2 regions of the Staphylococcus sp. M0911 genome follow, and region 1 is predicted to be linked to the other one. Evidence: predicted binding sites of a transcription regulator. Region 1 holds the regulator's gene; the other holds the start of a gene.
What was found. The regulator LexA, encoded in region 1, represses DNA repair genes until DNA is damaged. The targets are predictions, from matches to a motif close to CGAACATATGTTCG.

Region 1 (11,532 bases):
TGTTGCCCCGTATGGATGTAATCCACCGTGAGCTGCCATACCGTTAACAGCTGCGCCCATACCAAATTCACGAACACCAAACCAAATGTTTTTGCCATCACGATTATCTTTATCATAATCTTTAGCATCTTTAACATTTGACTTATTTGAACCAGCTAAGTCTGCAGATCCACCAAAGAATGATGGCACATGTTTACTTAATGCTTGAATAACTTCACCTGAGTCAGCACGAGATGCTGCATTATGTTCTGCATCAAATTTAGGTAATTCTTTTTCATAATTTTGTGGTAATTTACCACTAATCGCTAATTTGAACTCTTCAGCTAGTTCTGGATAAGATTTACTATATTCTTCAACTTTATTTTTCCAATTTTCTTCATGCTCATTAGCACGTTTTAACATTGTAGAATTGAAGATATCGTAAACTTCTTGTGGTACATTAAATCGTTTTTCAGGATCTAAACCGTATGCTTCTAATGTTAATTTACGTTCATCTTCACCTAATGGAGCACCATGTACGCCGTTAGTACCTGATTTATTTGGAGAACCAAAACCTATTACTGTTTTTACTTCAATAATAGTTGGTCCTTGTTGAGATTTAGCTTTATTAATTGCATTATCAATTTCTTCTAAGTCATTTCCATCTTTAACTAAGATGTAATTCCATCCATATGATTCAAAACGTGATTGCGTTTTTTCAGAAAAGGCTTTATCTAAATCACCATCTAATGAAATATCATTTGAATCATATAAAACGATTAACTTATCTAATTGGTTATGGCCGGCAAAAGAAGCTGCCTCATGTGAAATACCTTCCATTAAGTCGCCATCTGACGCAAGTACATAAGTATAATGATCTACTACATTATAATTATCTTTGTTAAATTTACCTGCTAAATGACTTTCCGCTAAAGCCATACCTACTGACATTGCAAAACCTTGTCCTAGTGGACCTGTTGTTACTTCTACGCCATCAGTATGTTTGAATTCTGGATGTCCTGGAGTTTTAGAACCCCATTGTCTAAATTGTTTAAGTTCATCCATTTCTAAGCTACCAGATACATGTAATAAGCTATATAATAATGCCGAACCATGTCCTGCTGATAATACAAATCTATCTCTGTTAAAATAATCTTTAGATTGGGGATTAAAATTTAGGTGTCTTGTCCATAGTGTGTATGCCATTGGTGCTGCACCCATTGGTAAACCAGGGTGTCCTGAATTGGCTTTCTCTATTGTATCGATACTTAAAGCACGAATCGTATCGATTGCTAATTGATCTTCTTTATTAAACATTATATTTTCTTCCCTTCTTCAAATAATACCTCAAATTAATTATAACTTATTTTAATATAAATTCATAAAGAAAAATCTGAAAAATCCCTCAGTTTTTCTATTAAAATAAATCTAAAATGATAAAATTTCACGCTTATTTTTCTTTCTTATTCTGTTGAATTTTCTTTAATTTTTCAGGAGTAACGTCATTACCTTCTGGATCTATCACTTTAGTATTTTCTAATTGCTTTTTGAATCCCTCTCTAAATGAATCAAGATATTTTTTTCTTAACTTAGATTGCTCTTTTGCTTCCTCGTTAGTTAAACCTTGCTCTTTCTTCTTTTTAGCTAATTCATTAATTCTATCAATATTCAAATCATTTTTAGACATTCAACTTCCTACTTTCATCTCAATTATTGTTCAATTATATATATATCATAATTTTCTAACCTTATATCATATATTTTTATATTCTTATAATAATATAGCGTTGATAAACCTTCCATAAAATATAACAAAAAAAATGAGCATAACCAAATCGTTACGCTCACTTTCTCTTTATTTAATCTATCTTAGTGGGCTAATGCGAACATAGACCCAGATTTATGTTCGCTGTTCCCATCATTATTAGGTACTTGATGTTCATTTTGGTTAGCATTCTGATGAATTTCATGATCTGTCATTTCGTACGTTTGTTCTGAATGTGCACTTTGATTAACACTTAAGAAGAATACTAAAAAGATAAGGCAAGATACTAAAAACACTGCTATATATGTTAAAAATGTCTTTGTTTGTTTTGTTAACATGAATTTCACTCCTAGAACGTTCGTTTGTATTTATAATTTAACAGAACAGATGTTCCATGTCAACACTTTAACGAACAAACGTTTGTTATTTGATTATAGAGATGCTATAATAAACTTAAATAAAACTAGGGAGTGCCTATATATGAGAGAATTAACGAAAAGACAAAGCGAAATATATGATTACATTAAGCAGATTGTTCAATCAAAAGGGTATCCGCCAAGTGTTCGCGAAATTGGTGAAGCAGTAGGATTGGCCTCAAGTTCAACCGTTCATGGTCATTTATCAAGATTAGAAGAAAAAGGCTATATTAAACGCGATCCTACTAAACCTAGAGCAATTGAAATTGTTAGCGAACAATTAAACGATAATATTAGTATGGAAGAAACGATTCATGTTCCTGTAATAGGTAAAGTAACAGCCGGTATTCCAATTACTGCAGTCGAGAATATTGAAGAATACTTTCCATTACCTGAACACTTAACTTCCACACATAATAGCGATATCTTTATTTTAAATGTTGTTGGAGACAGTATGATTGAAGCAGGTATTCTTGATGGCGATAAAGTCATCGTTCGTAGTCAAACAATCGCAGAAAATGGCGATATCATTGTTGCGATGACTGAAGATGATGAAGCAACAGTTAAAAGATTTTATAAAGAAAAGAACCGATACAGATTACAACCAGAAAATAGTACAATGGATCCAATTTACTTAGATAATGTTATAGTAGTTGGAAAAGTAATCGGTTTATATAGAGAAATGTAATCATAACTTATCCTCATAACCCCCTATAAAAAAAGGATTAGGCCATTAGCCTAATCCTTTTTATTTTGATTCTTATTCAAAACTTCTTTTACTTTTTCTAAGATATCAGGTTGTTGTTTTGATTTAGTTGACATTCTATCTACTTCCTTACAACTACTTAGTACCCCAACATATATTGTTTTAAACGATTAACCAGTATAATTTTCTGTCCAATATGGTTGTCGTTGATCATTAAAATCGACGCCGACACCTAAAGTTGAAAAGCTATCATTTAGTATGTTTTTTCTGTGTCCTAATGAATTCATTAATCCTTCGTGAGCATATATACTATTTTGTTGTCCATAGGCTAGATTTTCTCCAGCTGCATTAAAATCATGACGATCTGCTTTCAATCGGTCAAATGGCGATTTTCCATTTAAATCAGTATGATCAAAATAACTATTTTCTACCATATCTTGGCTATGCTTTCTAGCAGTGTCAGAAATGGATTTAGAATAACTTAATGTTGATAATTGTCTTTGCTTTCTTTCTGCATTAACGATATCAAAATCCTGTAATTCAAAACTTTTTTCTAAAGATTTAGAAGGTGCACCATATTGCTCTTGAAGCCTATTTTCCATTTCGTCACTTACTTGATATAACGCAGTGACACCATTCTTTTCATGTTTATCATAGAAAACTGTAGTATAAATATGCTTTTTGTGAAATACATCATATTCATCATTTTTAATTTCGAATCGCTTATTCCCTTTTTTTATCTCATCAAGAGGTTTACCTAAACGATCTCTCACCTTGTTTTTAGGTGTCGCATATTTTATTTTAGACTGAGAAGAAATTAAGTTTTGATTAGTATACATACCGTTTACTCTATCTTTAATATAACTAATCATGACAAATTGGTTATAATCATCATCGTAATACGTATACCAGTTGGTACCATATTCATTAGAAGTGATGCGCTTTTCTTTACCTAATTTATCTTCTACTTCTTTTTTTGACATATTCATTTGAACATTATTAATAGCAAACTCTTGTTTATTTGGAACATCCAAACTTATATCTTCTTCATTAGAATCTCCAAATGCCCAATGATCTATCTGTTGCCTAACTTCTATTTGAAGTTTTTCAAGTGGCTTTAACTCATTCAGTGGCAGAAAAATCACTAAACATAAACATGCGACAAAAAATACGAGAAACTTTTTAATTGTAGTCACCTACCATAAGATACTTAGTCTCTATCTCCGTTAAAGATTGAATTTCTAACAATCACATAATCTACTGTGCAAAGTGATTTTAAATCTTTTCCACCCGCATAAGAAATAGAGCTTTGTAAATCTTGTTGCATTTCTTTTAAAGTATCTTTCAATGATCCCTTATGTTCTACAAACATCTTTTTGCCTTCAACGTTTTTATGTTCGCCCTTTTGGAATTCGGAAGCACTACCAAAATATTCTTTATAGCGTTTACCTTCGAGTTCAACTGTTTCTCCCGGTGATTCTTCGTGTGCTGCAAACAATGAACCAATCATAACCATTGAAGCCCCAAAACGGATTGATTTAGCAATATCACCGTGAGTTCGTATACCACCATCAGCAATCAATGGCTTTCGAGCTGCTTTACTACATAAATTAAGTGCAGCTAATTGCCAACCACCTGTACCAAATCCTGTCTTAATTTTAGTTATACAAACTCGACCAGGTCCGATACCTACCTTCGTTGCATCAGCACCGGCATTTTCCAATTCTCTAACGCCTTCTGGTGTTCCTACATTACCTGCAATAACAAATGAATTAGGTAAATATGATTTAATATGCTTAATCATATTAATGACAGAATCAGAATGTCCATGTGCAATATCGATTGTAATATATTCAGGTGTTATTTCTTCATTTGCGAGTTGTTCAATAAATTCAAACTCGGTTTTTTTTACACCAACTGAAATAGATGCAAATAAATGATTACTTTGCATTTTTTTGATAAACGGAATTCTAGCTGCTTCATTAAATCGATGCATGATATAAAAATAGTCATTTTCTGCAAACCATTGTGCTAAATCTTCATTCATAACCGTTTGCATGTTAGCTGGTACAACTGGAAGTTTAAATGAACGTGGACCGAATTGAATTGATGTATCACATTCAGATCTACTTTCAACAATACATTTGTTTGGTATTAGTTGTATGTCTTCATAATCAAATATTTTCATATTAATCTAAAAGCCCCTTTATAAAAACAATATATTTTGGGATAAATAGCTAAAATCCGAATAATCAAAACAAAATCAGTTGCTTTATTCAGAAAAATATTATCCTTACTTACTTTACATTGTTTTATTGTTCTTGTAAATGGACTTTAGTACGAGTTTTACCAACTTGATTTTTTCACACCTGGTATTTGTCCTTTATGAGCATGTTCTCTAAATGCGATACGTGACATTTCAAATTTTCTCAATACACCTCTTGGACGTCCAGTCACTTTACATCTACGCGTTAAACGTGTAGGTGATGAATCACGTGGTAATTTTCTTAAAGCTTCATAATCACCTTTAGCTTTAAGTTCTTTTCGTAATTCAAAATATTTATCTACTAATTCTTGTCTTTTTTGTTCTTTTGCGATTTTTGATTTCTTAGCCATTCTTATTACCTCTCTTTTTACAAATCGTAATTATTACGTTTTATATAATAACACGTATTTTGATTTTTGCAACCTTGAAATTTCCTTAGCTAAGTAAATTGTTGACTTTCTTTATTAAAAAAAGACCTTTTTCGATTAAGAAAAAGATCTTTTCGCATTTCAAATTGTCGTATTTGAAAGATAAGTGATTATTTAGTTTCACGATGTAACGTATATTTGTTTAATCTTGGGCAGTATTTTTTCATTTCAATACGCTCAGGATTATTTCTTTTATTTTTAGTTGTGATATAGTTACGATCGCCACATTCTGTGCATGCTAATGTGATATTTACGCGCACGTTCAACACCCTTTCTAGTTAGGAATACTTACGATTTAAAATTTTATCATATAAATCTTCTGTGCGCAATCTTAACTTTTAATTTTTAAAGTTCTCATAAGTTTCGTCTTGCTCACCTTCTAGATCAATTGAATCAATATCAATACCTAATGCTTTCGCTACACCTTTACCATAATCTGGATCTGCTTTATAACAATGACGAATATGACGTCGTTTAACATCCTCAGTCACACCATCCATCGCATTTGCTGTATTAGTAAAGAGTCTCTCTTTGGCTTCATCTGATTGTAATCTAAATAACTTACCTGGTTGTTCAAAGTAGTTATCATCATCTTGACGTTGGTTATATTCATAACCATCACCATCAGCTGGGAATGGTGGCTTTTTAAATTCTGGTTGAGAATCATACACACCTTGATTATTTGGATAATAATGAGGTCCGCCACCTTGGTTATCATCTAATATACGCATTTGTCCATCACGACTAAATGGACATAAATTTTCAATACCTACACCTTTAGGTTGGTTAACTGGTATTTGCCAATGGTTAACTCCTAATCTATAACGTTGAGCATCACCATAAGAGAATAAACGACCTTGTAACATTTTGTCTGGTGAATAGTCTAGACCTGGAACGATGTTTGTAGGTGCAAAAGCAGCTTGTTCAACATCTTGGAAGTAGTTATTAGGATTGCGGTTTAATTCAAATTCTCCAACTTCAATTAATGGATAATCACCATGGTACCAAACTTTTGTTAAATCAAATGGGTTATCTTTATGATTTCTTGCTTGTTCTTCTGTCATTACTTGAATATACATTTTCCATTTAGGATAATCGCCATTTTCAATCGCATTATATAAATCACGTTGTGATGAATCACGATCCGTAGCAATCACGTTAGCCGCTTCTTCATCTGTTAAATTTTTAATGCCTTGTTGTGTTCTAAAATGATATTTAACCCATACGCGTTCACCTTTATCATTGTACATAGAATATGTGTGTGAACCGAATCCATGCATATGTCGTAAATCTTTTGGAATACCTCTATCAGACATTAAAATAGTCACTTGATGTAATGCTTCTGGCAATCCTGTCCAGAAATCCCAGTTATTTTGTGCACTTCTCATATTTGTTCTTGGGTCTCTTTTAACTGCTCTATTTAAACTTACGAATAATTTAGGGTCTCTAAAGAAGAATACAGGCGTATTATTACCAACTAAATCCCAGTTTCCGTCTTCAGTATAGAATTTCAAAGCAAATCCACGAATGTCTCTCTCAGCATCTGCTGCACCTCTTTCACCAGATACAGTAGAAAATCTTGCGAACATTTCAGTTTGTTTACCTACTTCTGAAAACATTTTAGCACTTGTATATTGTGTAATATCGTTAGTGACTGTAAATGTTCCAAATGCACCAGAACCTTTAGCATGCATACGTCTTTCAGGAATCACTTCACGATCAAAATGTGACATTTGCTCTAAAAAGTAAATATCCTGCATTAAAAGTGGACCTCTTGGACCTGCTGTCATACTATTTTCTCTATCAGACACGGGTGCGCCGAATAAACCTGTTAACTTGCCGTCTTGTTTAGACATTAAATTCCCCTCCACTTAAATTAGAATTATTATAATATAGTATCCATTATAAAGTATCCCCTAAATGAATGAAACTTAAACGCCTTTTCTTAGATAATTATCAGAAAATTTGAATATTTTGCTTTAAAGTGCTAAATTACTATTGAATAGTAGGTATAAAAGAATTAAAATGATGGATATATTTAAAATAGATGGGAGACAGTATATGGAAGATAATAATATGAAGAGAGGTTTAACCTCCAGACACATAACCATGATTGCTATAGGTGGTGCAATCGGAACTGGTTTGTTTGTGGCCACAGGTAGTGTCATTTCCGAAGCTGGACCTGGCGGCGCTATTCTTGCTTACCTGTTAATTGGTATCATGCTTTATTTTTTAATGGCGTCTATTGGTGAATTAGCTACTTTCTATCCAGTATCTGGTTCATTTAGTTCTTACTCTACACGATTTGTTGATCCGTCATTAGGTTTTACCATGGGCTGGTTATATTGGGGAATGTGGACCCTTGTAACAAGTGTAGACGTTATTGTTGCAGCAAATGTGTTAAAGTTTTGGGATGCTTTTAATTTCTTTAGTCCCTTAGCTTGGAGCTTGATATTTATTACGTTACTTTTACTACTAAATATCTTCTCAGTAAAAGCATTTGGTGAAACAGAGTTTTGGTTATCACTAATTAAAGTAGTCACAATTATTGTATTTATAGTTTTTGGTATTTTGATGATTTTTGGTATTTTAGGTGGACATTCTTATGGATTTGAAAATTATACTAAAGGAGAAGCACCTTTTGTAGGTGGTATCTCAGGTATCTTAAGTGTTTTATTAGTTGCTGGCTTTTCTGTAGGTGGTACAGAAGTTGTTGCAGTCACAGCTGGAGAATCAAGTGATCCAAGTAAATCAATGCCTAGAGCGATTAAACAAGTATTTTGGAGAATTTTATTATTCTATGTATTATCTATAGCAGTTATCGCTGCAATAATCCCATATATTGATCCATTACTATTAAATGAAAGTCAATCTGTTACTCAAAGTCCATTTACAATCGTATTTGACCGTATAGGTATTGCTTTTGCTGCTTCAGTCATTAATGCAGTTATTTTAACTTCATTATTATCAGCTGCAAACTCAGGTATTTATACAACAAGCAGAATGCTTTATTCACTAAGTGTTGATAAACAAGCACCACAATTTTTCAACAAATTAAATAAAGCTACTAAATTACCGATTAGATCTATTCTAACAACTTATTTATTAGTAGTAGCTGTAGTAATATATGCTAATTTTAATTCTAATGCTGTATTTAATTTATTAAACATTATTGGTTCGATGGTCATCATTGTTTGGGGCTCTAGTATTTGGGCACAAATAAGAGTGCGTCGTGCTATTAAAAAACAAGGTAAAGATGCTAATGAATTATTACCATATAAAGCACCGTTTTATCCATTCGGTCCTATAGTTGTAATTGCTACATTATTATTCTTATTATTTGGTAGTTCTTTCGGAAGCATTGCTTCTGGTGATTGGATTAGTGTGATTAGAAACTTTGCACCTATTCTAATCCTAGCAATTATCTTCTTTGTTCATAAAATGATTAAGAAAACGAAGTTTGTCAAACTTGAAGAAATGGATTTAAGTTCTCATATTTTCAAAAATAATTAAAAGTCATTAAAATGATTAATATTCATTACACCTTTCAATTGATTTGTTTAACTAATTTTAATTGAAAGGTGTATTTTATTTTGTCAAAATGAACGCGCAACAATTAATAAATTACTATTGTTTTATAATTAAAGTTTATTTTCTGTAAACAAAATATCATGTATAATAAAGTTAAGAAAAATGGCTTATGAGGTGGTTTCAATGATTGGTCAAACAAATTTGTTCGATGATGTGATTAAAAGTGACGAACGTTTTGTTATTGTCGTGCAATCTTTAGAAGAAAAAAATGGTCAACTCGTTAAGAATACATTGCGAGAATATCCAAGTTTGAATCACGACCAAATGAACAACTTATTTACACATCTTAAAGAAGTATTTTTAGAAGAAAAGTTTCAAGAAAACCAATCAGCATTTACTATAACTGTTTATACAAACCTTGATTATGCTGCGGATCAAGTTTATGCACATGTTAAGCGCTATAAAGGCAAAAATGATTGGACACACACAGCAAAATAATCTAAAAAAAGACTTAGGTAACTTGTCCTTGGTATACATCGATAACATGTTAGTAAATATGTTATCGCGTTACCATCAAGATACCTAAGTCTATTTAATTATAAAAGACGTTTTAAAGCATGTGGAATGCCATTAGAATTATTATCTAAAGTTACTTCATCCGCAATATTTTTTAATTCGTCACTTGCATTGCCCATAGCTACAGCATGACCAACAACCTCTAACATAGATTGGTCATTTAAACTATCACCAAATGCGACCACTTCTTCAAGTGAAATATCTAGTTTTTTACATAATGCTGTAATAGCATTACCTTTTGAAACATCTCTTGCCATAAATTCTAAAAAGAAGGGCTTACTTGTAGTAACATCAATGTCCTCATTAAAGAAACCATTCAAGTCGATACGCGCTTCAGTAATATTACCTACATAATCGACGCCCATAACTTTTGGCACACTATGTGTAATATAAGATTTAATATCTTCCACACGTTTCATCGGTAGACCAGTTAATTCTGATTCAATATTCATGTATTCATGATCGCCATCATAAATAATATAACCTTCGTCATAAGTTAATACTAAAAAGCCTTTTTCACGGCAATAATCTACAATCGCGTCAAAATTTTCTTTAGATACGCTTTGACTTACTTCTACTTGTTCTGTAGTCATATTAATTGTTTTACCACCGTTATAACTAATAATATAACTTTCATGTTCATTTAATTTCAATGTTCTTGCTACAGGTAACATCCCTTCAGTTGGTCTTCCTGAAGCTAAAACAACTTTATATCCTTTGTCTTGAATATCAATAAGATAAGATTGTGTTTCTGGAGATACTTGATTCTCACTATTCATTAGTGTGTCATCCATATCCATTACGATTACTTTATATTTACTCATGTTATTTCGAATCTCCTTTCAATGACTTATCTATATTTTACATCAAAACAAGCTCACTGGTACACTACTTCTTCAATGACACCAACTTCATTGATAGTCACTAATTCTGAGATACAATGTGACATGTCTTTCTTTAAAGTTCTTACTATTTCACCACTATGTTCACGTGGACTCATCGTTAATACTGTTGGTCCCGCACCACTAATGACAGTTGCATATGCATTGTGTGCTTTAGAAATTTGTCTAATTGTTGCAAATTCTGGAATTAAATGTTGACGATAGGGTTCATGAAAACCATCTTGTTCCATCATTTTTCCAGCTAATTCATATTTGTGTTGTATTAATGCACAGATCATTGTATTACTGATTGCACTATTTCTTACTGCATTAGAATGTGAAAAAGTATTTGGTAATGCTTGACGAGAATCTTCAGTTTTAAGTTCATAAGGTGGTATTGTTAGTATGATATCTACTTTAGGTACATCAATACGTGCAACATCTGTCACTTTAGTATCTGGATTATAATAACCAGAAATTAATCCACCATATATAGTAGGCGCTACATTATCAGGATGACCTTCAAACTCAGTTGCAAGTTGAAGTAATTCATACTGAGATAATTGAATATTTCCGAAATAGTTAGCAATATAGAGTGCACCTACTAACGCTGAAGCTGAAGAACCTAAACCTCTTGCTAAAGGTATATCACTTCTCATATCGATACTTAACGCTGGTAACTCTACATCATATTTATTAGCAACTTTTTGAGCGACCTGATAAATATAATTGGATTTGTCCTTTGGTAAACACTCTAGTTCTTCATTAAAGTAGTTAAATTCCCAATTATCACCTTGAATTGCTTTGACGTTCATATGAAGATATTTATTTAATGCCATACCAATCGAATCAAATCCAACACCTAAATTTGCAGTTGAAGCGGGAATTTTCAACTTTAACATAGCTTCCATATTATAAAGCTCCTTTAATATACTTAATGATGCTTTCTTTATCATTAGGAAGTGGTTGAATTGGGTTGTCTAG
Region 2 (11,532 bases), 480 kb from region 1:
TTTATGACTGTTACGAACAATTTCATCATTCAAGCGTTCACTAAATTCTTCAGCTGTATTGATGCCCATTATATTTAAACGATAGTTCATTGCGGCAACTTCAATGATCACTGCAACATTTCGTCCAGGTCTAACTGGAATAGTCTTTTTAGTTATTTCTGTATCTAAGATACGTAATGTTTCTTCATTGAGACCCACACGGTCATACAATTTTTCTTTATTCCAATTCTCCAAATTAATATTCAAGCGAATTTGCTTCTCAGTTAAGATTGAACCAGCACCGAATAATGTCATTACATTAATAATACCTAGACCTCGAATCTCTAATAAATGTTCAATCAGTTTTGGAGGTTTACCAATTAATTCATCTTTTGTAATTTCTCTAATTTCAACGTTGTCATCTGCAACAAGTCTGTGTCCTCTTTTAACTAGTTCTAAAGCTGTTTCACTTTTACCAATACCTGAATCACCTGTGATGAGTACACCCACACCATAAACATCAACAAGTACACCATGTAATGATGTTGTCTTTGCTAATTCATGTTCTAAAAATGTTGTTAAACGACTCATAAGGCTTGTCGTTGCGTCTTTAGCAACAATGAGTGGCGTGTTAAGTTCTTTTGCAGCTTCAACAAGTTCATTAGGTGGTTCTAAGCCTCGTGTTACAATAATTGCAGGAGTGTCTGGTCGACATAACTTTCTCATTCTTCCTTGTCGCTCGTCATCCGGTAATAAGTTGTAAAAAGATAACTCAGTCGTTCCTAGTAATTGAATTCGATCTGAAGCATAATGTGAGAAATATCCAGCCATCTCTAAACCAGGGCGAGAGATATCTGTATTCTTAATCGGTTTATTTAATCCTTCTTCACCGGCTATTAATTCTAAATTTAATACTTCAACTAATCTTTCAGTTGTTAACATGCGTTCACCTCTATATTGAATTGTTACTACAAATTCACTTTCTTTAATCATATCAAAAATCAAACTACTATCTATATTAAAAAGTTATATTAACTCAATGTTTAGAAAATAGTCATGATTGATTAACGTAAAAACCGTTAAATCTCTGACATTTTTTTGCTTACACGTCAGTAATACCGTATTGATATTTCATTTGAATATGTATTGAATGAAAAAATAATTTAAAAAAGATGATTCCAGTATACTCTGAAATCATCTTAATATAAATTATAACATCATTCTTTTATGATTCATCTTCATTTCTATCTCTTTCTAAAACTGTTTTCAAATATTGACCTGTATATGAACCTTCGACATTGGCAATATCTTCAGGTGTTCCTGTAGCAACAATGGTACCGCCACCATCGCCACCTTCTGGCCCTAAATCTATAATGTGATCAGCTGTTTTGATAACATCTAAATTATGTTCGATAATGACAACTGTGTCACCATTTTCGACAAGTCGGTTTAAAACTTTTAATAATCGACTAATGTCATCAACATGTAAACCTGTTGTTGGTTCATCAAGAATATAAATAGAACGTCCTGTTGATCGTTTGTGTAATTCAGAAGCCAGTTTTACACGTTGTGCTTCACCACCCGATAAGGTAGTAGCTTGTTGTCCTAAAGTAACATAACCTAATCCGACATCTACCAATGTTTGTAGTTTACGTTTAATCTTAGGTATATTTTCAAAGAAATGAGTCGCATCTTCTGCTGTCATTTCTAGTACATCAGCAATATTTTTACCTTTATAAGTAACTTCTAGTGTTTCTCTGTTATAACGTTTGCCATCACAAACTTCACAAGGAACGTAAACGTCAGGTAAGAAATGCATTTCTATTTTGATGATGCCATCACCTTTACAAGCTTCACAACGACCGCCTTTAACGTTAAAACTGAAACGCCCTTTTTGATAACCTCGAATCTTAGCTTCATTGGTTTGTGCAAACACATCACGTATATCATCAAACACGCCTGTATAAGTAGCTGGATTTGAACGTGGTGTTCTACCAATTGGTGATTGGTCAATATCTATAATTTTATCTAATTGGTCAATACCTTTAATTGACTCATAGTCTCCTGGCTTAACTTTAGATTTATTGATTTTTTGTGCAAGAGATTTATATAATACTTCATTTACTAATGAACTTTTACCAGAACCTGAAACACCTGTCACTACAGTCATAAGTGAGAGTGGAATATCTACATCAACGTTTTTCAAGTTATTACTTTTAGCGCCCTTGATGCTAATTTTTTTATTAGTCGCTTCACGTCTGTGCTCTGGCACATCAATTTTCTTTTTACCACTTAAATATTGCCCTGTCAGGGAATTCTTATTTTTCATTACTTGTTTAGGCGTACCTTGAGCGACAATTTCACCGCCATGGTTACCCGCACCAGGTCCGACGTCTACTAAATAATCAGCTGCGCGCATAGTATCATCGTCATGTTCTACAACAATAAGTGTATTGCCTAAATCTCTCATCTCTTTAAGTGTATTAATCAAGCGATCATTATCACGTTGATGTAAACCTATTGATGGTTCATCAAGTACATAGAGCACACCAGTGAGACGAGAACCAATTTGTGTCGCTAAACGAATACGTTGCGCTTCACCACCAGATAACGTACCAGATGCACGGTTTAATGTCAGGTATTCTAACCCAACATTATATAAGAATGTTAGACGAGAAATGATTTCCTTAAGAATTTGATTGGCAATCGCTTGGTCTTGTTCTGAAAGTTCGATATTTTGATAATAATTCAAAGCTTCTTTAATTGAGTATTCAACAACTTCACCAATATTTAATCCTGCCACATAAACTGAAAGAGCTTCTTTACTTAAACGTTGTCCATGACATGTCTCACATGGTAATTCAGTCATATATCGACTCATCATCTCTCTCGTATACTCTGATGGCGATTCATGATAGCGACGATTGATATTATTAACTACACCTTCAAATACCATTTTACGTTTTCTTTGTCCACCGCCAAATCGCTGATTAAATGTAAATTCAATTTCCTTATCTCCTGAGCCGTGCATTAATATATTCTTTTGTCTGTCAGTTAGTTTTTTATATGGTTTATCCATATTAATTTTATAAACTTCACAAACACGTTTTAATAACGTTGGATAGAAATCTGAACTTGTAGGTTCCCATGGTTCAATTGCACCTTCATTAAGTGTCTTATTTGGATCCGGAATAACTAAGTCCATATCAACTGTTAATCGTTGTCCTAAACCATCACAAGTTGGACACGCACCAAAAGGACTATTGAAACTAAACATACGTGGCTCTAACTCACCTATGGAAAATCCACAAATTGGACATGCGTGATTTTCGGAGAATTTTAATTCTTCTCCATCGATAATATCAACTGTTAAACTTCCTTCGGCAAGTTCAAGTGCTGTTTCGATTGAATCAGCTAGTCTTGTTTCAATGCCTTCTTTAACAACTAATCGATCAACAACGACTTCAATAGTATGATTTTTATTCTTATCTAATTCTGGTACTTCATTCACATCGACAATCTCACCGTCAACTCGCAAACGTACATATCCTTTTTTACTTATATCTTCAATCAATTTTTCATGACTACCTTTACGGTGAGAGATAACTGGTGCTAATAGTTGAATTTTAGTTCGAGTTTCTAATTCTAAGATTCTATCTACCATTTGTTGAACAGTTTGCGATTCTATCTCTATGTGATGATTGGGGCAGTATGGTTTACCTACACGTGCATATAACAACCTAATATAGTCATATATTTCAGTCACTGTAGCTACTGTAGAACGTGGGTTCTTACTTGTTGTTTTTTGATCAATTGAAATCGCTGGTGATAAGCCTTCAATTGTGTCAACATCCGGTTTATCCATTTGACCTAAAAATTGACGTGCATAAGCACTTAATGATTCTACATATCTTCTTTGACCTTCGGCATAAATGGTATCAAAAGCTAAAGAGGATTTACCTGAACCAGAAAGTCCTGTCATCACTATCAACTTGTCTTTAGGTAATTCTATATCAACACCTTTTAAATTATGTGCTCTTGCACCTTTCACTACTATGGATGGTTCTCTCATTTAAATGTCACCCTTCTGATTTTAATTCGAATAACATATCTCTTAATTCTGTTGCTCTCTCAAAGTCTAAATCTTTAGCTGCTTTTTTCATTTCTTTTTCTATATTTTCTATCGTTTTTTGACGTTCTTTTTTCGTCATTTTCTTAGGTACTTCTGTTTGTTTATTTTCATTAGTATCATCACTTTCGACAGTAGCACTGATAACATCATGAATTTTCTTATTGATGGTTTTAGGTGTAATACCGTATTTCTCATTATGAGCCATTTGAATATCACGTCGTCTTTGCGTTTCATCAATGGCGTATCTCATTGAATCTGTAATCTTATCTGCGTACATAATAACTTCACCGCGATCATTACGCGCTGCACGCCCAATGGTTTGAATTAAGGAACGATTGGAACGTAAAAATCCTTCTTTATCTGCATCTAAGATAACAACTAATGAAACTTCGGGAATATCTATCCCCTCTCTTAATAAGTTAATACCAACAATTGCATCATACGTACCCATACGTAAGTCTCTTATGATTTCAATTCTCTCGAGTGTTTTAATTTCGGAATGAAGATAATTGACTTTTATTCCTGCTTCTTTCATATATGTTGTTAAATCTTCACTCATTTTTTTAGTTAATGTGGTAACAAGTACCCTTTCATTTTTATCAATTCTATCTTGAATTTCACTTAACAAGTCGTCAATTTGATTTTCTGTAGGGCGTACATCAATTTTCGGATCTAACAATCCAGTTGGTCGAATAATTTGCTCTACCATTTCGTCTGTATGTTCTATTTCATAAGGTCCTGGTGTTGCAGATACATAGACTAATTGATTCGTTTTTTCTTCAAATTCTTCAAATTTTAATGGTCTATTGTCTAATGCGCTAGGCAATCTGAATCCATGATCAACTAAAACTTGCTTACGTGCTCTATCACCGTTATACATCCCTCTCACTTGAGGTAGTGTTACGTGTGATTCATCAATCATGATTAACCAGTCATCTCCAAAGTAATCAAGCAATGTATACGGCGTAGAACCTAAAGGTCTTAACGTTAAATGTACGGAGTAGTTTTCAATACCTGAACAGAATCCCATCTCACGCATCATTTCCAAATCATAATTAGTTCGTTGTTCTAACCTCTGTGCTTCTAAAAGTTTATTTTCATCTCTTAATTCTTTTAAACGTTCTTCTAATTCTTTTTCAATTCGTTCAATCGCAACTTTCATCTTTTCTTCACGCGTAACGAAGTGGGAGGCTGGGAAAATTGCAAAATGTTCACGTTCTCTTATAACTTCGCCAGTTAAATAGTTCACTTCTCTAATACGATCGACTTCATCACCAAAAAATTCTACCCGAATACACATTTCTTCTCTAGAAGCAGGGAATATTTCGACTACATCGCCTCGTACTCTAAAGGTACCACGTTGAAAGTCTATATCATTTCTAGTATATTGCACATCAACTAGTTTTCTTAATAATTCGCTACGTTCCATTTCCATGCCCACACGCACACTGACAACTAAATCTTTATATTCTTCTGGATTACCCAAACCATAAATACAACTCACACTCGCTATGATAATAACATCATCTCTCTCAAACAAAGCGCTTGTTGCTGAGTGTCTTAATTGGTCAATTTCATCATTAATAGACGCATCTTTTTCAATAAATGTATCTGTCGATGGTACATAAGCTTCTGGTTGATAGTAATCATAGTAACTCACGAAATATTCCACCCTATTTTCTGGGAAGAATTCTTTGAATTCACTATATAATTGTCCAGCCAATGTTTTGTTATGTGCAATAATTAATGTTGGTTTACCTACTTGTTGTATAACATTACTCATTGTAAATGTTTTACCTGTTCCAGTTGCACCAAGTAGTGTTTGATGTCGCTTTCCTTCTTTAACACCTTTAACAATTTTCTTTATTGCTTCAGGTTGATCACCTTGAGGATCGAACTCTGAATTTAATTTGAATGGATAATGTTCAACCATTACTACATACGCCTCCTGTATTGTTTACAACTCAACTTTTATTACTCAAGATTATTGAAATCATTTTATTCTAAAGATTATCACCGTTTAATACATTATTTATTAATTACTTTCCCTAGTTAACCTATTGTCATACATCATTTTGATGATATCGTTAACGTAAATATTAGCACTGAATTTATTTTCTATTTTAACAAATCTCGAACATAAAATACAAACATTTGTTCGCTAACATTTTTATATTATAAGATAAATAAAAAACAAACATAGCTTAGCAAACTATGCTTGTTCTTATAGACTTTTTATCAATCAATTTGTATGTTAATCAAGTTTTATTCTTCTCTCTTATGGAATTCTAGTTGATCTATGATTAAATAACCCGCTAATAGCGATACAACATCAATAAATATAATCCATTCACTATGAAAAAAGCCTTTATATATTGAGGTTGCGATTAATATTAATGTAACAGAGGTACCAATCCATTTATTTTTAGTCACTACACTAAAAAGCACAATTAAAATACAAGGAAAAAAGGCAGCACATGCATACCAAATCATTTATTTCACCTGTTTCTTTTATTTAGTATTGTCATCGTAGTTTCTCGTAATTCTGTTCTAGGAATGAAGTTTTCTGTTAGCATTTCAGGAATAACATTATCAATAAAATCATGAACAGATGCTAAATGATCGAATTGCATAATTGTTTCTAAACTCATTTCATATATTTCAAAAAACAAAGGTTCTGGGTTACGTTTTTGTATTTCACCAAATGTTTCATAAAGTAAATCGATTTTATCTGCTACAGCAAGTATTTGCCCCTCTAACGAATCATCTTTACCTTCTTGTAACCTTTGTCTGTAAATGTCACGATATTGTTCAGGGATTTCTTCCTTAATAAAATTCTCTACCATTTCTTCTTCAACTTGTGAAAAAAGCATTTTCAATTCTCTACTTGCGTACTTTACTGGCGTTTTAATATCACCTGTAAACACCTCTGCAAAGTCGTGGTTTAGTGCTTTTTCGTATAAGCTCTTCCAGTCTATAACATTTCCATTATATTCTTCAACAGTACCAAGATATTGAGCAATTTTAGTTACTTTGAACGAGTGTGCAGCAACATTATGCTCAAAATATTTGAATTTACCAGGCAACCTAATAAGCTTTTCCATATCAGAGAGTCTTTTATAATATTGATGTATGCCCATTCCGTGATGCCTCCTTCTCATTTAATCATAGATGATACTTAGTTTCATTATACCAATCATCATCATGATTAAAAGCAATATCTTAATGTTGATTTCAACTTAATCGATTATATGCAAATGAATTAATATAAAAATAAGCAGCAACGTAATCATGTCAATTACGTTACTGCAATATCAAACTTTAATACGTATTCAAATTTAATGAATATAGTTGTAGCTACCTGGATTTGTAATTGTTCTGTAAGATTTCACATTAAATCCACCGTTCCAGTTCATCTCAGAAACTGTAACAGTACCATTACTGTTTACACTCTCAACTACGCCTACATGACCATAGCCACCTGAACCATTTGTACCAGGATTAGATTGGAAAACAGCACCTGCTACTGGAATATTATTCACTGTGAAACCAGCATTTCTAGCATTTACTGCCCAACTACCAGCATCTCCCCATAAACTTCCAATAGGTTTCCCTAACTCTGCACGACGATTGAATGCATAATATGTGCAGTTTCCATAATTATATAAATTACCTGAATGACTTACAGAATACAAGCTAGCATCAGTGTCATTACGATAGGATTGATTCGTTGTAGCAGATACTTGTGGTGTTGATTCACTTGTAACATCTATATATTGTTGACTTGTAGTTGATGTTGGTTCTCCAACATAGTAATTGCTTGTATTATAAGTTGTATTATTAACTTGATATTGTGTTTCATAAGGAGAAACAATAATGATGTCTCCTGGGAAAATTAAAGGTGTAACCCCAGGATTAAGGTTATATAATTCTTCTAAAGTAATATTGTGATTTAAAGCGATTTGATATAAAGTGTCACCAGGTTTGACGATATATTGACTAGCATTCTCAGTTCCAACTGATGCTATGTTTTCAGATGTATTCACATTAGGTACAGCAGTTTCTTCTTGAGCATCTGCAACATTGCTGAATGCGATACACGCTGCTACTGATGATAATGATAATAATAACGTCTTCTTCATTAAATATGTCATTCCTTTGTTGTATATTCTAATTTGTCGAATTTAATATAACACAATATTATTTTAAAATGCTTAATGTTAAATTGATGTAATATAATATTTATACACTATCATTTCAAGTATCATCATACATATCACCATGAACACATATATATCAACTAATTCAGAGTGATTCATTGTTAGTTTGACTTTGTCATAATTATCACGTGAGTAATATTACAAGAGATGTTTTACATAGATTCTGTCTTTTTTTAAATTTAAAAAATAATACATTCTTCTATTTATTTAAATAGCAGTACTTTTCAACTAATAACAGACAGAGCTTAAGATCATTAAATGTCTCAAGCTCTGCTTCATTTATTCATTTATTTATCCATTTGGTGTCTTAAATATGCTTCAATAAACGGACCAATGTCACCATCCATTACTGCATCCACTTTACCTGTTTCCTCATTTGTTCTATGATCTTTGACCATTGAATAAGGATGGAATACGTAAGACCTAATTTGACTTCCCCAACCTATTTCCTTCTGCTCACCACGTATTTCTGCCATTTCACGCTCTTGTTCTTCTAATTTAAGTTGGTACAATTTAGATTTCAACATTTTCATGGCAGCTTCACGGTTTTTAATTTGTGAACGTTCATTTTGGTTATTAACTACAATACCTGTAGGATGGTGGGTAATTCTAATTGCTGATTCCGTTTTATTGATATGTTGTCCGCCAGCACCAGATGCTCTGAAGGTATCAACTGTGATGTCATCAGAATTGATTTCTATTTCAATCTCATCATTATCAAAATCAGGAATAACATCACAAGAAGCAAATGATGTATGACGACGGCCAGATGAATCAAATGGTGAAATTCGAACTAAACGATGCACACCTTTTTCTGCTTTTAAATAACCATATGCGTTATGCCCTTTGATTAATAGTGTCACACTTTTAACACCCGCTTCATCACCTGGTAAGTAATCAACTGTTTCAACTTTAAAGCCGCTTTGTTCGCAATAACGTTGATACATTCTTAATAGCATACTTACCCAATCCTGTGATTCAGTACCACCTGCACCAGGATGTAATTCTAAAATTGCATTATTAGCATCATATGGTCCATCTAATAATAATTGTAATTCAAAGTGATCAATCTCTGCTTTAAATTCGACAACATTATTTTCTAACTCTTGCTTCATATCTTCGTCAAATTCTTCTTGTAACAATTCAACTGTTGCAGACATGTCTTCCACAGATTCTTCTAATTCATAAAAACCATTTACCATTGATTTTAAAGCATTATTTTTATCAATAATATCTTGGGCTCTATTTTGATCATCCCAAAAATTGGGCTCTGTCATCATTTCTTCATACTCTCGGATGTTAGTCTCTTTATTTTCTAAGTCAAAGAGACCCCCTAATTTGATTTAAATTGTCTTTATACGCATCTATATTTCTTTTAATTTCTGATAATTCCATAATGTCTCTCCTATTTCGTTTGGTAATCTATGATCTTTATTTCAATATGATTTATTTTATCAAATTCTTAAATATCACTACACCACATTCATCATATTATACGCTTATATTCTATCATATATAACCTGAATTACAGTATAAGAATACGAATTATGTTAAAGACTCATAACTTAATCATCGATATTAACTCATTTTCTCAATCAATGAAATAAACACTAAAAAAGCCCAAGACAACATTGTCTCAGGCTTCAACTACATAATACTTATTAACATACAACTATGCTTGTCCATGACAGTTTTTATATTTCTTACCACTTCCGCAAGGACAAGGATCATTACGACCGATGTCTTCACCTTTAACAATCGGTTGTGGTTTTACTTTTTCTTTACCATCTTCGGCTGAAACATGTTTTGCTTCACCGAAATCTGTTGTTTTTTCACGTTCAATATCATCTTCAACTTGTACCACTGATTTTAATATGAACTTACAAGTATCTTCTTCGATATTTTGCATCATCATATCAAATAACTCGTGACCTTCATTTTGATAATCACGTAATGGGTTTTGTTGTGCATATGAACGTAAATGGATACCCTGACGTAACTGATCCATTGTATCAATGTGATCTGTCCAATGACTGTCAATAGAACGTAATAAAATCATTCTCTCGAATTCATTCATTTGATCGCCAAGCGTTTCTTTTTGTTTAGCATAAGCTTTTTCAATTTTAGACCATACTACTTCAAAGATATCTTCTGAATCTTTGCCTTTGATTTCTGATTCTTTTAATTCGCCTTCTTGTAAGAAGACATCATTAATGTAGTTGATGAATGGTTGGTAATCTAAGTTATCATCCTCTTCATTGATATGATAGTTGATTCCACGTTGTAATGTTGAACGTAACATGGCATCTACAACTTGTGAACTATCATCGTTATCAATGATTTCGTTACGTTCACTATAGATAATCTCACGTTGTTTACGTAGTACTTCGTCATATTCTAAGATACGTTTACGGGCATCAAAGTTGTTACCTTCAACGCGTTTTTGTGCTGATTCTACTGCTCTTGAAACCATTTTAGATTCAATTGGTGTAGAATCATCCATTCCTAATCGGCCCATCATTTTTTGTAATCTCTCTGAACCGAAGCGAACCATTAATTCATCTTGTAATGATAAATAGAAACGACTGTCACCATTGTCTCCTTGACGACCAGAACGACCACGTAATTGGTCATCAATTCGGCGTGATTCATGACGTTCTGTACCAATAACGGCTAAACCACCAATTTCTTCTACGCCTTCACCTAATTTGATATCCGTACCACGACCAGCCATGTTTGTCGCAATGGTAACCGATCCTTTTTGACCAGCATTTGCGACTATTTCCGCTTCACGTTCATGGTTTTTGGCATTTAATACATCATGTCTTACGCCACGTTTTTTTAATAAATTAGAAATATATTCAGATGTTTCTACAGCAACTGTACCCAATAATACAGGTTGACCTTTTTTATGCTTTTCAACTACATCTTCAACAACGGCATCGAATTTCCCTTTTTGACTAATGTAAATTAAGTCAGATTTGTCAACACGTTGTACAGGTTTATTAGTCGGAATTTGAGTTACTGTCATATTATAAATATTACGGAACTCTTCTTCTTCTGTTTTAGCAGTACCTGTCATACCTGCCAACTTATTGTACATTCTGAAGTAGTTTTGGAATGTGATTGACGCCATAGTTTTAGATTCATTTTGAATTTGTACGCCTTCTTTAGCTTCAATCGCTTGGTGTAAACCTTCAG

Region 2: the regulator LexA is predicted to act here: its motif matches at 6,259-6,272, upstream of uvrB (excinuclease ABC subunit UvrB).

Annotation. Positions count from the first base shown of each region.
Region 1 is NZ_CP022881.1:1,487,334-1,498,865, forward strand. Features, by position in the region: gene tkt (transketolase) at 1-1,296, opposite strand, end outside; gene ssp1_RS07190 (DUF896 domain-containing protein) at 1,430-1,666, opposite strand; gene sosA (DNA damage-induced cell division inhibitor SosA) at 1,849-2,082, opposite strand; gene lexA (transcriptional repressor LexA) at 2,225-2,848, shown strand; gene ssp1_RS07205 (CAP domain-containing protein) at 3,037-4,062, opposite strand; gene guaC (GMP reductase) at 4,077-5,054, opposite strand; gene rpsN (30S ribosomal protein S14) at 5,213-5,482, opposite strand; gene rpmG (50S ribosomal protein L33) at 5,671-5,820, opposite strand; gene ssp1_RS07225 (catalase) at 5,899-7,416, opposite strand; gene ssp1_RS07230 (amino acid permease) at 7,622-9,073, shown strand; gene ssp1_RS07235 (hypothetical protein) at 9,275-9,589, shown strand; gene ssp1_RS07240 (Cof-type HAD-IIB family hydrolase) at 9,688-10,491, opposite strand; gene thrB (homoserine kinase) at 10,545-11,459, opposite strand; gene thrC (threonine synthase) at 11,461-11,532, opposite strand, start outside.
Region 2 is NZ_CP022881.1:1,969,133-1,980,664, forward strand. Features, by position in the region: gene hprK (HPr(Ser) kinase/phosphatase) at 1-921, opposite strand, end outside; gene uvrA (excinuclease ABC subunit UvrA) at 1,205-4,051, opposite strand; gene uvrB (excinuclease ABC subunit UvrB) at 4,059-6,044, opposite strand; gene ssp1_RS09635 (CsbA family protein) at 6,377-6,604, opposite strand; gene ssp1_RS09640 (YfbR-like 5'-deoxynucleotidase) at 6,610-7,251, opposite strand; gene ssp1_RS09645 (COG3942 and LysM peptidoglycan-binding domain-containing protein) at 7,450-8,253, opposite strand; one part of gene prfB (peptide chain release factor 2) at 8,619-9,653, opposite strand; one part of gene prfB (peptide chain release factor 2) at 9,655-9,726, opposite strand; gene secA (preprotein translocase subunit SecA) at 10,004-11,532, opposite strand, start outside.